Regions from separate parts of the Pseudoalteromonas sp. PA2MD11 genome, predicted to be linked through region 1. Evidence: riboswitches for the same ligand, from Rfam matches in the RefSeq annotation. Region 1 holds a riboswitch; the other holds the start of a gene.
The links. A riboswitch is a leader RNA that binds a small molecule or an ion and turns the genes downstream of it on or off. The one in region 1 is predicted to bind lysine.
Positions count from the first base shown of each region.

Region 1 (7,659 bases):
CTGAACCACTCATCGACGTACCGTCGTTTAATTCAGCTTTCCAGTCAAAATCCATATCAGCGTATTCTAGACGCGCACTCCAGTAATCACTGAAGCGGTAACCTAACTCTAGACCCCAGCCTGTTGAATCATCAACATCAAGACCGCCTGGTGCGTAGTCACGAACATTTTCCCATGAATTATCATAGTAATCGCCAAACGCACCAATATAAAAACCTTGCTTTTCAGCAGCGAAGCTAGAAGCACTTGTTGCAGCAAGAGCTAAAGCTATAGTTAGTGATTTTAGTTTCATGTTTCCTTCCCTTCCATTTAAGTAACTAAAGGCTGTGTAGCCTAAACTCTGTCAAGATAGATGATGAGTAATTAATCCAAACTTAATAAACTAAAACTACAATAAATTTGTTAATTTCAAAACACCACCTAAAAAAGTGACGTTTAGCACCGTCGAAATGCCATAGAATGGCATACCAAATTAACAGTGCTCAAAAAAACTCTAATTTACCTAGTGATAATTACACGAGATAACAATAAGAACATAGTACAATAATCACCCATTTGCTGCGATGATTCAAATCAATATAAGTGTACCTTATTTTTATACCATGCCGTATACCTTTAAGAGTATCGCGTTTATTAAAAAAGTAAATGCGTTTTTAAGGTATAAAAAAAGCTGAACCATAAAAATAGTTCAGCTTTAATCTCAAGATTATTAATAAATTACAATAAGCTAATAGTAATCTATTACTTACGCATAACCTTTACACGTTCAACCGTACTAATTTGTGCTTCAACACGACGATTTTCTGCATGCGCTTCAAGCGTATATGCTTTGTTCTTCATGCGTTCTTCACCATAACCAACCGTAGAGATTCTATCTGATGAGATACCGTCTTTAACTAACTCTTCAGCTACATCTTTAGCACGTTTTTCAGAAAGCTTCATGTTGTAATCCGCATCACCAACTGCTGATGCATGACCTTCAAGAACAACTGATGTGCCTTCGTTTTCTTTCATAAATGCTGCAACATCAGCAATATCGCTGAAGTATTTATTTGGTACTTCTGCAACATCATGCGGGAAAGTAACTAGTAAAGTGATTGTTGCCTCTTTTTCTTCATAAAGAGTACAGCCCTTGCTATCTACCGCATCAGTCATTGGTGTATTTGCGCATTGGTCATCAGCGTCCATTACGCCATCGTTATCGCTATCTGTAGGTCCACTTACTACAGGAGCTGGCTCAACAGGAGCCGCAGAGCTGCTTTGATTACCAAAGATATAGCTTAAACCTAACTTAGCACCCACATCGGTGTAACCACGATCAAGGCCTTGGTACAAAGAAGTTTCGGCATTGAAAGCAAAGTTATCTGTGAAGTAGTGTTGGTAGCCAGCACCAACGTTTGCAAACATTAAATCCTCATCAACAGCATCAAGGTTTTTCAAACCAAAAATACCGTAAAATGGGCCACCACCGAAGTGATATAAACCATCAATACCGTAACGCTTACCACTTTCAGAACCGCTCATCGATGTGCCATCGTTTAGTTCAGCGGTCCAGTCAAAATCCATATCAGCATATTCTAAGCGAGCACTCCAGTAATCGCTAAAGCGATAACCCAGCTCTAAACCCCAGCCTGTTGAATCATCAACATCAAGGCCGCCTGGTGCGTAATCGCGAACATTTTCCCATGAATTATCATAATAATCGCCAAATGCGCCGATATAAAAACCTTGTTTCTCAGCAGCAAATGTTGAAGCACTAGTTGCAGCAAGTGCCAAAGCTATAGTCAGTGATTTCAGTTTCATTGTTTCCTTCCCATTTTCATAATAAAGCTCGTAAGAGCTCGTATTTTTTGAGTAATCAAAACTTTAACAATACAAAAAACGATTAGTTACTTTGCATTGACATTCAACTTATTAATTAATTCATAACTATTAAGGTACTAATAATAGCCTAGCCTAATTTCGTAGATAAGCGATTAAATGTATGACCAAACCAGCTTCGAATACCGTATGAGATCATCTTTTAAAGCAATAGATTAGCCTAAAATCTATAATACCACCGCCTATTAGAGCGCTCAATCAGCATACAGTTAAATTCAATAAATAGGAATTTTCCTAGTTAATTTAAATGACTAGGTCCCACAAAAAGTTTGATAATTTTTATCATAATCTTTTGGGGCCTGAAGCCATTCAAATTGACGCTCATCGTAAACATATGGATCGTTAAATGCTTCTAAAAAGGCGTCTTTTAATGAACTTTCTCCCGATGCTTCGTATTCCGCTAGGATCATTTCAATAGTATGATTACGTGGAATGACTGCAGGATTAACAGCGCGCATAGTTTCATAACTTTTAGACGAAATCCTCACGTTCCACTTTTTATGCCACTCTTTTAAACTAGTTGGAATTGCGAAATCCGCAAGTAAAGATTCAGTCAGAGCATTGAAAGTATTAGTATAATCGAGCTGATGTTGCTTCATTAAACCTAGCAACTCTGAAACTAAAGCATGATCGCCTTCGTGCTGACCAGCTAATCCTAATTTCTGCTGCCACATAGTATTAAATGCATCATTAAATTTAGCTGCAAAGCCATTTACAACCGGTGAGAGTTGTTCGACGGCACTCTCTTGATCAGCAAATAACGGAATTAAGCTTTCAGCCAAGCGTGCAATATTCCAATTAGCAATATTCGGTTGATTTCCAAATGCATAACGCCCTTGATGGTCAATCGAACTAAATACCGTGTCTAGGTCAAACTGATTCATCATCGCACAAGGGCCATAGTCAATGGTTTCACCACTAATCAAGGTATTATCTGTGTTCATCACACCGTGTATAAAGCCAATTCGCATCCAACTGATAACCAGCTCTATTTGCTTATCGAGTACAGCAGTTAAAAACTCAATATAACGCTGCTCACCCGTACTGCTAATGCCTGGGTAGTGGCAGCTAATTGCGTAATCAACGAGCTTCTCTAGCCCTTCTATATCACCTTGTGTAGCTAAGTATTGAAATGAACCAACACGGATGTGACTTTTAGCTAGGCGAGTAACAACTGCCCCCGGGCGTGGTGGCTGACGATATACCGTTTCGCCAGTTGTAACCACAGCTAAACAGCGCGTAGTTGCGATGCCAAGCGCATGAAGTGCCTCACTCATAATGTACTCTCGAACAGCTGGACCAATGGCACAGCGACCATCACCACCGCGCGAGAACACTGTTGCTCCAGCGCCTTTTAGCTGCAAGTCCCACAATGTGCCATCTTTATCTGCAATAGCCCCAAGTAAATGCGCTCTACCATCACCAAGACGCGGTGAAAAATGACCAAATTGATGACCTGAGTAACCAAGAGCAACCGGCGCAACGTCGTTATCTATCGTTGAACCAGATAGCAATTTAGCTAAAAATTCGCTGTCGTGTTTAATTGCGAAATTATCAGCTAGCTTGTCATTAAATAGCAGTAATTGCGGCTCGGCAACGGCGCTCGGCATATCCTTAATAGCAAGTAGTTCACTAATATCTGTGTATCGAGTTTGCAGTTTCATAACTGTCCTTAACGTGTTGCGACACCCACACGATTATCGCCTACACCATAGGCCACTAGTTGGCTTAGTGCCTGCAGGCTGTAACCGCTTTGCTGTTGTAATTCGTTGAAAAAATCTTGCGCTGCTTGCAGTGACTTTTTAGTTTGTAAGCCGCCATCTATCAACTCATGGGCACGCAAATAGGCTTCTACATCCCGAGAAAGTAAAAAAGTATCTTTACCAAGCGCTCGTAAAGCGTATGGGCCAGTATTTCCTCCTAAACGCGCACCATGCTTTTTAAGATAAGCCCACAAACCAATAATATTGTCAGTAGGCCAATCTGCAATAAATTGGCTAAAGCTGCCATGCTTCTCAGCAACTTCGTGGATCATGTACGCATTTTCTGGGATCGTTTGTACTTTTTTAAAATTACGAACAATTCGCTCATCACTGGCTTTTTGCTCGAGCATATCTGGCGGCATCATCAACAATTTTTCTACACTGAAATCCCAAAACACATCACGAAAACCAGCCCATTTATTGTTGATAACAGACCAATAAAAACCACTTTGAAAGACTTTACGCGTGAACTCTTCTAACCATAAATCGTCATGCATTTTAGCAATATCAGCATCGTCGAGCGGGTTTGATAACAGTGCATGCAGCATTTCTTCACTGCCCTTTCGAGATACGGCTCGTTGATAAATATCGTTAAATTTTTCCATCATTTTTCCAATTGATTTGGTTAGCGCTAAGTGTACGTAAAAACACGTTTATACGTAACCATGTTGCAAATTCGGTCACTAAAAAACAAATTCCTCGCCTTGACACCTAGACGGCTAAAATGCTTTAATCGCTGCAAATACCCTATTTAACTATGTTGGCTTTAACCTTTAAAGCGAGCATAAAGGGCTGGAAGAGGTGCGTTATTCAGGTAGCGTATGGGAAGAGCACAGACTCTGTTGATCATACGTGAGGGGAATTAACGCCGAGAAGTAACACCGTTTGTGAGGTGCTTATTTCGGGCGACTGGGCTGAATCCCAGCGACTGTCACCAACAATAGCAAAGCGCTATTGATTAGTTTGGTGGAGAGCTTCTGGTCTTAGTATAATAAGGCCGTCACGTCTTTATTATTTTAAGCCCATTCGCTCTTCGAATTATACCTTGTTCGAACGACGACATGCGGCTCCATTCAAATGTTCCCGCATAAACTCTTCGAATACCTTATAAGTTCGTGAGAGATGATCAACAATTTTGATTTAAACGACTATCCATTATGGACAGCGCTTGTCACGCCATTTTCTGAATCTGGCGAGGTCGATTACACGGCCCTTGAACAACTGGTAGCTGAGCAGCAAGATGCAAATAACGGCATTTTATTGCTTGGCAGTACCGGTGAAGGACTGGCGCTTTCACTCAAAGAGCAACAAGCCATTGTTGAACATGTTTGCCAATTAGCACCGAGTGTACCACTCATGGTTGCTGTGGGCGGCATGAACCTCAAACAACAAGTTGCTTGGGTTGAATACTGCAACCAACTACCTATTCATGGCTATCTATTGGGCTCACCTCTGTATGCAAAACCTGGGGTTGTTGGCCAAACACATTGGTTTGAAAGCCTACTAAACGCAAGTAACCACCCTTGTATGCTGTATAACGTACCTGGACGCAGTGCAGTTGAGATTTCACCGCAGGTGATTAAAAACCTTGCTGATCACAAAAATCTTTGGGCCTTAAAAGAAGCCAGTGGCGACATTAGCAAATTTGAAGGCTTTAGAACGGCATCGCCAACACTGGCCATATTTAGTGGCGACGATGCACTTATGCCGTATTTTGCTCAAGCTGGAGCAAAAGGTTTAGTTTCGGTTGCCGCGAATGCGTGGCCGAGTCAAACCCATGAGTTTGTTAAACGCAGTTTAAGTGGTCAATACCCAAATCTATTCACCGATTGGTCGCAAGCTATTCAAAGTTTATTCGCTGTGGCAAATCCAATCCCCGTAAAAGTACTGATGCACCTGCAAGGTAAAATAAATACCCCGCATTTACGTCCGCCGCTTACGCATTTAGAGCTTGAGCAAACAGACAGCATCACCCACGCAAACAACACAATTTTATCTTGGAACTAAAAACAGGTTTTATCATGAGCTGGTTAGAATTATTAAACAACTTAGAATCAGGCGCAGTTCGCGCAGCAACACAAGACGAGAACGGCAACTGGCACGCCAATGTTGAAGTTAAACAAGGCATTTTAGAAGCCTTTAAAAATGGCACAAATACCGAGTTCCCAGGTGGATTTGTTGATAAGCATAACTTAGCACCACAAGGCTTTGCAGCCGATGCTGGCGTGCGAATGGTACCAGGTGGTAGCAGTGTTCGCCGTGGCGCACACGTTGCCAAAGGCACCATTATCATGCCACCAGCATATGTGAATATTGGCGCGTTCATCGACGAAGGCACTATGGTCGACAGCCACGCATTAGTGGGTTCATGCGCACAAGTGGGTAAAAATGTTCACCTAAGTGCTGCAGTACAATTAGGTGGTGTGCTTGAGCCAATTGGTGCTAGCCCTGTAGTGATTGAAGATGACGCATTCATCGGCGCAGGCTGCGTTATTGTTGAAGGTGTGGTTGTGAAAAAAGGTGCTGTACTTGCGCCAGGTGTACGCTTATCTGCAACTATTCCTGTCTACGATTGCGTTAACGAACGCCAGCTAGACAAAGGTGAAGCCATCCCAGAAAACGCGATTGTGATCCCAGGCTCTCGCCCTGCTTCAAATGCATGGGCTCGCGAGCAAGGTCTAAGCATGTCTTGTGCATTGATCGTGAAATACCGTGATGAACAAAGCGATGCATCATTACTGTTAGAAGAGGTTTTACGTTAATGAGCTTTTTGAGCACGCCCATCAAGCAAGCGGTTGAACAAGTTTCAGCGCATCTTGATACGCCATTTTTTATCTATGATTTAGATAAATTAACTGCACATTTAAATCAACTGACTGCGCAAACCGATGTGAAGCTTTGGTATGCCGTAAAGGCCAACCCACTGTCTCGCATTATTCAATGTTTAGACAACGCAGGGTTTAACTTTGATGTTGCAAGTAAAGGTGAACTTGAGCAAGTACTTGCTCAAGGCATCGATAGCGAGCGCGTGCTCAACACAGGGCCTGCAAAGAGCCCTAAACAAATTTCACATTTTATTGCTCGCGGCGTACGTACTTTTGTGGCCGAGAGCATTAACCAAGTTCGCTGGTTAAACGAACAAGCAACAAAAGCAAATTGTCAGCTGCAAGTTCTATTGCGCGTACAACTTCGTTGGCCAGACGGCGAAAAGAACCCTCTTGGTGGCGATAGCCTTACTCCTTTTGGTTTGGGCTGTGATGAGTGGCAAGCACTCACTGTTAGTGATTACCCAGCTCTTAACTTTGATGGCCTGCATATTTTCCAATGGGGCAATATGCTGAGTACTGACAAGCTCGCCGAGCTATGGCGTGCGATGATTGCACCATTACAACAGCTATCAAGCTCAATAAATATTAACCTTAATATTCTCGATTTAGGGGGTGGCTTAGGTATTCCTTATACGCAAGATGCTAACCGACTTGATTGGTCTGCACTTATCGAGACTCTGGCGGCTATTAAAGCGGATGCTGGTGTCAAAGAGCTTTGGATGGAACTTGGCCGCTATGCGGTAGGCGAATGCGGCCATTACGCAACGCCGGTTGTTGAGCGCAAAGAGAACTACAATCAACAGCAGGTGATTTTATCAGGCGGTATTAACCATTTACTTCGCCCAGCTGTGACAAGCCAAGATTTCCCTGCGGCCTTACTTCGCGAATCGACGGCTGAGCCTGCGGCAATGACTTTATACGGCCCGCTTTGCACCGCCCTTGATTGCTTAGGTGAACACCAATTAGCGAGCGATTTAAATGAGCAAGACTGGTTGGTATTCAGCCAATGTGGCGCGTATGGCTTTACCGAAAGTATGCCGTACTTTTTATGCCACGAATTAGCGGCTGAATACATCCTTGAACAAGGCAATATTGAGTGCATTCGTAGCGCTGAAGATGCCAGCTATTATTTAAGGTAATCGCCATGAGTAAAGAATTAATCAGCCAAGAGAATATTGTGGTTGGCG
Region 1 is NZ_JADKNF010000007.1:895-8,553, forward strand. Features, by position in the region: gene ISP07_RS09495 (OmpA family protein) at 1-292, opposite strand, end outside; gene ISP07_RS09500 (OmpA family protein) at 742-1,803, opposite strand; gene ISP07_RS09505 (protein adenylyltransferase SelO) at 2,133-3,545, opposite strand; gene ISP07_RS09510 (DNA-3-methyladenine glycosylase I) at 3,554-4,249, opposite strand; lysine riboswitch at 4,433-4,629, shown strand; gene dapA (4-hydroxy-tetrahydrodipicolinate synthase) at 4,767-5,651, shown strand; gene ISP07_RS09520 (2,3,4,5-tetrahydropyridine-2,6-dicarboxylate N-succinyltransferase) at 5,666-6,406, shown strand; gene ISP07_RS09525 (PLP-dependent decarboxylase) at 6,406-7,611, shown strand; gene ISP07_RS09530 (succinylglutamate desuccinylase/aspartoacylase family protein) at 7,617-7,659, shown strand, end outside.

Region 2 (7,659 bases), on a different contig from region 1:
TCTGCTTTTGCTTGCTCAACAATATTTAAAATCGCGTTTTCGTTGTGGGCAAACAATTTCATTATTTTGCGTACCCGATCATCCATAATACGGCTAAAGCGGCGGAGCTCGTCGTAATCTTCAATTTCACCGGCTTTAGCAAGGCGATTACCAAGGCGAGCTAAGTCATCAACGAGCACGCTAATTTCTTGGGCAAGGCCTAGGTGTTCCTCTTGCAGCAAGAAAGTAGCAAAATCGGCGATCGCGCGGTTTATTTCTAACTGCGATGATTTTGCCAGTGGAATGATAATATCTTGATTCAATAAACGATTTGTTTCTTTATAAATGCGTTCGTTTGACCATGAAGGTTGTTTTTGTTTTATCGCATTTTGTACGTCTTTCAAGCTGAAATCAGCCATCTTAAAACGTTTAAAAAGCAGCTCTAACACCCCCCAATGTTCAGTAAGGGTATTTAATAACTTTTTAGCTGGGATCATAAGGCTCCAGTAAATTTAGACTTTGGTGTTGGCGATTAGTAGTAAATTATGTAATTGAGAATAGTTTTATGCTTTCTATGCTGCTAGAATCCGCGCCGAAACACTCGACTTACAATTTTTACATTATTATAAAGGTTGTTCAAACACCATGGTAACCCCACTTATCCTAACCCTGATAGCGGTGGCATTTTTGCTTATCGTTATAGAGGATATTATCCATGTAAACAAGGCCAAAACGACGCTTTTTTTTGGCACTTTATGCTGGATTATCTTATTTATCTCTCCAATTCATGGGCAAAGCCCAGAAACCATACAACATCAACTAGATCACAACATATTAGAAATCGCGACTTTGTGGCTATTCTTAATGGCTGCGATGACCTTTGTAGCGTATTTAAACTCTAAAGGCTTTATCCAGAATATTGTTCATAAAATTATGCCAAATCAAATCAGTGAACGAAAGCTGATGTTTCTGATTGGTGGTTTTGCGTTTTTATTTTCATCTATTTCAGACAACATAACGGCAACTTTAATCTCGCTTGCGGTGGTGATGTCACTTAAGTTAGATCCTAAAAAATTAATAAAATATGCGACCTTAATTGTATTTAGTGTTAACTCGGGTGGGGTGTCGTTGATCACCGGTGATGTGACAACCTTGATGATTTTCTTAGACGAAAAAGTCACTATTGCTAATCTACTATTATTAATTGCCCCTGCACTGACAAGTGTTGCACTGCTGGCGGCAATGTTGTCGGTGGGTATGTCGGGTAATGTGGTGTTTGAAAAGCAAACCGCGCGTCGTATTGAAAAAACAGATATTACTATTGCGGTTATCTTTTTCTCGACGATTATTGCCACTTTAACTTTGAGTGTGCTTTATAGTGTGCCACCGCTATTAACCTTTTTATTTGGTTTATCTCTGATGTTTTTGGTTGCGCAATTCTTAATGCGCAAAAAAGACGTTAACAAAAAAATCATCGATTATATTCGTGAAATTGAATACGACACCTTATTGTTCTTCGTTGGTGTGTTATTGCTGGTTGGCGCATTAAAAGAAGTTGGCATGCTTGCTAAATTTACTCACTTATATGAATTGATGGCACCGGAATATGCCAACTACTTGATGGGGCTATTATCAGCGGCGGTAGATAACGTACCTCTCACTGCAGCACTTTTAAAAGCTGATATAGTGATGAGCCCTCAGCAATGGCTGTCGTTTACTTACGCAACTGGGGTCGGTGGCTCAATGCTTATAATCGGCTCTGCGGCAGGTATTATCGCCATGAGTAAGGTAAAAGCACTGACCTTTATGAGCTATCTTAAAATGTCGGTTTATTTATTAATTGCTTATACCGTTGGTTATTACGGTTCGCACTTAGCGGGCAGTTTAATTTCATAAAACAACTTGACAGCTAGACGTCTAAACGTTAACTTTCGAAGCCTGCTTTTAACAGCAGGCTTTGTTATTTTAACCAGGTGTTAACTTAACATTCAGAAGAGGTGCGATACTTAGGTAATTAATGTGAGGTGACGAACGCCGATGACCATTAATGAGGGAAGTACTCGCCGAGAAAATTAACCGGACGTCACGGTTATTTTTCGGTTTATGGGGCTGAATCCTCAAAACTGTCACCAAACTAGGTGGAGAGCTTCTGGCATGGACTACTCTTTATTTTCAAAGCACCCCCTTGCCGAGTTCTTCTTGAATTACTGTGGATAGTTTTCCACAAAAGGAGACGACATGAATACCCAATTAGCCGCCAACACAAAATCAGATTACGTTGTTGCAAAATTTGGTGGCACCAGTGTAGCTAACTTTGATGCTATGAGCCGCTGCGCTGAAATCATTTGTGCTGATAATCAAGTAAGTATAGTTGCTGTGAGTGCCAGTGCAGGCGTGACAAACCATTTAGTTGCATTGTGTAAAGCTGATTTGAGTGCGGCTGAACGTGACGAGCACATTACAGGCGTAGTCGCCATTCAAGAAGCAATCTTGGCAGAGCTGTCACTGGATGCTGATTTAGCACATGGCTTTAATGAAACGCTTAAGGCTTTTCAAAAGCTAGCATCAGACGGGGCTAAGTCAGTAGCAGATCAAGATGAACTACTGAGCTTTGGCGAGCGTTTGTCATCGTATTTATTTACTCAAGTATTACGCGGTCAAGGTCTTGATGCGGTGCGTTTTGATGTACGTAAAGTGCTAAAAACAGATAGCCAATTTGCTAAAGCTACCCCAAATGTTGCAGCAACCGCTGCGGCTGCTAAAGAGCATTTAGTGCCGCTACTTGATGACCATGTTGTGGTAACCCAAGGTTTTATTGGTAGCAATGAGCACAATCAAACGACCACTTTAGGCCGTGGTGGTTCAGATTACAGTGCTGCATTACTCGCTGAAGCAATTAACGCAAAAAGCGTGCATATTTGGACCGATGTTGTGGGTATTTTTAGTACTGATCCGCGTTTATGCGCTAAAGCAAGCCCAATTGCACGCTTAAGCTTTGATGAAGCGGCAGAAATGGCAACGTTTGGTGCAAAAGTACTGCACCCTGCAACCATTTTACCTGCAAGCCGAAGCCATATTAGTGTGTTTGTTGGTTCAAGCCGTGAGCCGCAATTAGGTGGTACATGGATTGAAAAAGAAAAGTCTCAGCAACCAGGTATTCGTGCCGTAACACAGCGTAAAAACCAAATTCTGTTAACGGTTAAAAGCCCAGAAATGCTCCTAGCGAGTGGTTTCTTAGCGCGTGTATTCACTATTTTAAGTGAGTTTAATATTTCGGTTGATTTGGTTACTACCTCCGAGATCAGTGTTGCAATTACTTTAGATAACGCGCCAAATGCATCACGCCCTGAGCTTGATCAAGCTTGTTTAGATAAGCTTTCTGAGTTTTGTCATGTATCGGTTGAAAATAACTTAACGCTGGTGGCTTTAATTGGTTCTGAAATTCAATTACGTCAGCAAGAAATGAACTTAATGCAGGTATTGAGTGATTTTAATATTCGTTTAATTTGCCACGGTGCAAGTAAACATAACCTGTGTTTCTTAGTTGAGCAAAGTGAGTCAGATGAAGTCGTGCAGGCTATTCACAGCCGACTATTAGAAAGCCAAGTCGCGGCGTAAGTCATTAAAGTTAATAAAAGAGCACTGCCAGTCAGTGCTTTTTTGTGCCACAACACTTATATCAAACCCTTCAATAGAGTTACTACTCGCGCTGAAATTATGTTTGCTCAATTCTTCGAATACATTAGGAGCAAGTAGTTTCGCAATCGGCTGATCACTTGCTTTGGCAAGCGCTTCTTTTAATGTCCAAATTCTAAAAAAGCACTGTGCCTGTTCATCGGGAGCTTCAAAACGGCTAATTAAGTCAACTTCATCTTGATGATAAAAATGCTTTGCGAGTTTGATAAAAGGGCGAGGCTTACTGCTTTGTTCAATATCAAAACCGAATAGCTGTTGTTTTAGGTTAAGAGCTGCACCAATTAAACCATTTGAATGTGATAAACAGGCCCACACAGGTTCTCTGCGTTTTGTATGTAATTTAAGCTTGCTGTCTTTGTCATCAAACTGGCTTGATATTTCATTGAGCGCTAAATCATCATGAGGGTAAGCATGTTGATACAAATACTTTAACGTTAGGCGAGTCGCTAAGTACTCTTGCTTGGCGCTAGGCACTTTGCGTTTTTCAAGTACGCTTAATTCAAACTCACTGAGTAATTTATCAAGGGGTAAACTTGCAACATCAATACGTCTTGCATCCATCAGCATAATTTTTTTAGCTGTTGTTTGGCTTTGCTGCTCGATGATAAGAGTATTCGAAAAGTAGTGACTGCTCATGGTTTAACGCTTACACGAAAGCTCGTATTTAGTTTTGTTTATTTTTACAGCAGATGCACTTTTATAGGCATGAACAAACGCAAATAGTTTACGCAGTTGACTGTAATTATGGTTTAATGAGGAAAAATAATAACAGATTTGTAGATGTATGGCACAAGTTCGTGACGGCTTTCAAAGTCGATTAGGTTTCGTTTTAGCAGCTTCTGGTGCGGCGGTAGGTTTAGGTAATATTTGGGGCTTTCCAACACAAGCGGCAAACCATGGCGGCGGTGCATTTTTACTCGTTTACTTCATTGTTATCTTCTTATTAGCGCTTCCGGCTCTTTATACTGAGCTGTATTTAGGCCACCAAGCGCAAGCGAATCCAGTAAAAGCATTATCTAATGCATGGCAAGACACAGCGCCTAAAGTGGGCGCTGCAGCTGGCTATATTGGCCTCTTTGGTGCGGTTGTAATGCTGAGCTTTTATTCGATAGTTGCAGGGTGGATGCTCGCTTATGCGCTGGAGCCAGTCGCAAGCTTCTTTGGTTTTACTGAGCTAAGTAACTTTTTACACAGTGACTCCATGGCGCGCAATTTTGTGTTTACGCCACTGATGCTTATTCTTACTGCGAGTATTATTTTAAAAGGCGTTAAATCAGGTATCGAAACTTGGTCACGTCGCTTAATGCCATTATTGCTAGTGTTATTAGTGGCGTTAATTGCTTATATCGCGACCCTAGATGGTGCGATGGATGGTTTTGCAGCCTATTTAGTGCCAGATTTTAGTCAAATTCTTGATGCAAACTTAATTATTGCGGCAATGGGGCAAGCGTTCTTTTCATTGTCGTTAGGTGTTGGTTGTATGATGGTTTACGGCTCATATTTAAAACCAGATGCTAACCTGCCGAAACTAACTGGAACCGTGGCATTGCTTGATACTGGTGTAGCCTTTTTAGCGGGTTTATTGATTATACCGGCTATTTTTGTTGCTCAACATAACGGTGTAGAGGTATTTAGCGGTGGTAAATTGGTCGGTGAAGGGCAGTTAATTTTTGCGATTTTACCTGAACTGTTTAGCACAATGGGCCAAGTGGGTTTACTCGTTGGCTTATTATTTTTTGTATTAATGTCGATTGCCTCAGTGACGTCAACTATTTCATCGACCGAAATTCCAGTGGCATTTTTAGTTGAGAATCACAGTATTGAGCGCAAAAAAGCGACCTTATTTGTAACGCTGACCGTGTTTATTGCCTCATCACTGATTATCTTAAACTTTGACTGGTTATTTGGTTTAGTCATTATGGTGCTTACACAGTACCAATTACCTTTAATGGGGCTGTTCTATTTCATTACTGTTGGTTGGTTATGGCAGCGTGGTAATAAATTGCATCAAGTATCGAGCGGCCCTCATTATTGGTTTGCCCAGTACATTCGCTTTATCTGCCCGTTATTAATGACGGCGGTATTCGTGAACGTGGCGTTGTTGAAGTAGAAAGTCCAGTTGCGAGTTTCTAGTTACTAGATAAAAGTAAAAGGCGTGGGTTTAAACTCACGCCTTTTTTAATTAAAGGTGCATTTGCCTTATATAACTTCGTTAGTTAATGGTAAGCCTTGGCTTATTTCATTGGCACTTTGTAATGTGGTACAGGCTATTTCGCTAAGTGCTTCTTGGGTGAAGAAGCCTTGGTGGCCTGTCACTAACACATTCGGAAAACTAATAAGGCGTGAAAAAATATCGTCTTGCATGATTTCTTCACGGTGATCTTTAAAGAATAACTCTGACTCTTGCTCATACACATCTAGGCCTAGGTGTCCAAGCTTTTTAGACTTAAGCGCTTGAATACATGCTTGGCTATCAAGAAGTGCACCACGAGAGGTGTTAATCAGCATGACACCGTCTTTCATTTTCTCAAATGCGCTAGCATCAATTAAATGATGGGTGTGCTCGTTGAGCGGGCAGTGCAATGAGATGACATCACTTTGGGTGAGCAATGTGTCTAAATCGCACAGGGTATAAGGGCCTTCACCAGCCATAGGGTCGCAAACGAGTACCTTAGCTCCAAAGCCATTTAAAATATTAACCAGTGCTAAACCTATTTTGCCACATCCGATAATCCCAATCGTTTTTTTAAACAGATTAAAACCAAGTAAACCGTTTAAATCAAAGTTACCTTCACGCACGCGGTTAAAGGCTTTGTGGGTTTTTCGGTTGAGCGTTAGCATGAGTGCAATACAATGCTCTGCTACTGCTTCTGGGCTATATGCAGGGACGCGGCAAACCTTGATGTTATGCTCTTTGGCAGCATCAAGGTCTACATTATTGAAGCCTGCACAGCGTAACAAGATTGCTTTAATGCCAACAGCCGCCATATCTGCAATGACGTGTTTGTCGACCGTATCGTTAACAAACACGCACACTGCATCGAAACCTTGGCAGAGGGGCGTGGTATTTCTGTTTAAGGATTGCTCAAAATAACTGAGCGAAACAGACTCAGCGTATTCAGTTAGATTCCTTTCAAAAAACGGTTGCTCATACTTTTGCGCACTGAATAAGGCCAGTTTCATCATTTAAATTACTCTCTATCACCATTTTGAGGGTTTCGGGTTTGGTGCGCGGGGCATATCGCGCAACGAGTTGACCTTCTGAGTTTATAAGAAATTTGGTGAAATTCCATTTAATTGCGCGGTTTTGCGCAATTCCTCGAGTATGGCACTTTAAATAATTAAATAAAGGGTGAGCGTCAGGCCCGTTGACTAACACCTTGTTAAAAATGGGAAAGCTGACATCAAAGTGTTGCTGATAAAAGGCTTTAAGTTCATTGCCTTCAAGTGGCTCATTATGGCCAAATTGATTACAGGCAAAACCGAGTACGGTAAATCCTTGCTGTTTATATTCTTGATAGAGTTTTTCAAGGCTTGCCATTTGCACTGAAAAATTACATTTGCTGGCAATATTGACGATAAGCGCTGTTTTACCTTGTAGCGATTCAAGGCTGAAGTTTTCACCAGATGCAAGCTGGGCATTGAAACGATATATACTATCCATGTTTTACCTGTGTGTTTTTAAACGGTTTAAATGAACTTTTTTTCATTCGCTTTTTAGTTATTCGGTTGAGATAATGAAATTGTTACTAATTTATCACTCAAATAGGTCAGTTTTATGTCAATGAAAGTCGCCTTCATCGGATTAGGTGTAATGGGTTATCCAATGGCGGGTCACCTTGCCAACGCAGGTCACAACGTGACAGTTTACAACCGCACAACGGCTAAAGCCCAAAAGTGGGTTTCTGAGTATCAAGGTGAATACGCTGAAACACCAAGTGAAGCAGCAAAAGGGGCTGATATCGTTTTCATGTGCGTAGGTAA
Region 2 is NZ_JADKNF010000001.1:69,815-77,473, reverse strand. Features, by position in the region: gene ISP07_RS00280 (hypothetical protein) at 1-476, opposite strand, end outside; gene nhaD (sodium:proton antiporter NhaD) at 625-1,875, shown strand; lysine riboswitch at 1,964-2,136, shown strand; gene lysC (lysine-sensitive aspartokinase 3) at 2,218-3,597, shown strand; gene ISP07_RS00265 (4'-phosphopantetheinyl transferase family protein) at 3,574-4,311, opposite strand; gene ISP07_RS00260 (sodium-dependent transporter) at 4,460-5,785, shown strand; gene ISP07_RS00255 (2-hydroxyacid dehydrogenase) at 5,875-6,858, opposite strand; gene ISP07_RS00250 (glutathione peroxidase) at 6,824-7,339, opposite strand; gene ISP07_RS00245 (NAD(P)-dependent oxidoreductase) at 7,454-7,659, shown strand, end outside.
Region 2: it holds a riboswitch for lysine, as region 1 does, so the genes downstream of both, lysC (lysine-sensitive aspartokinase 3) here and dapA (4-hydroxy-tetrahydrodipicolinate synthase) in region 1, are expected to answer to the same signal.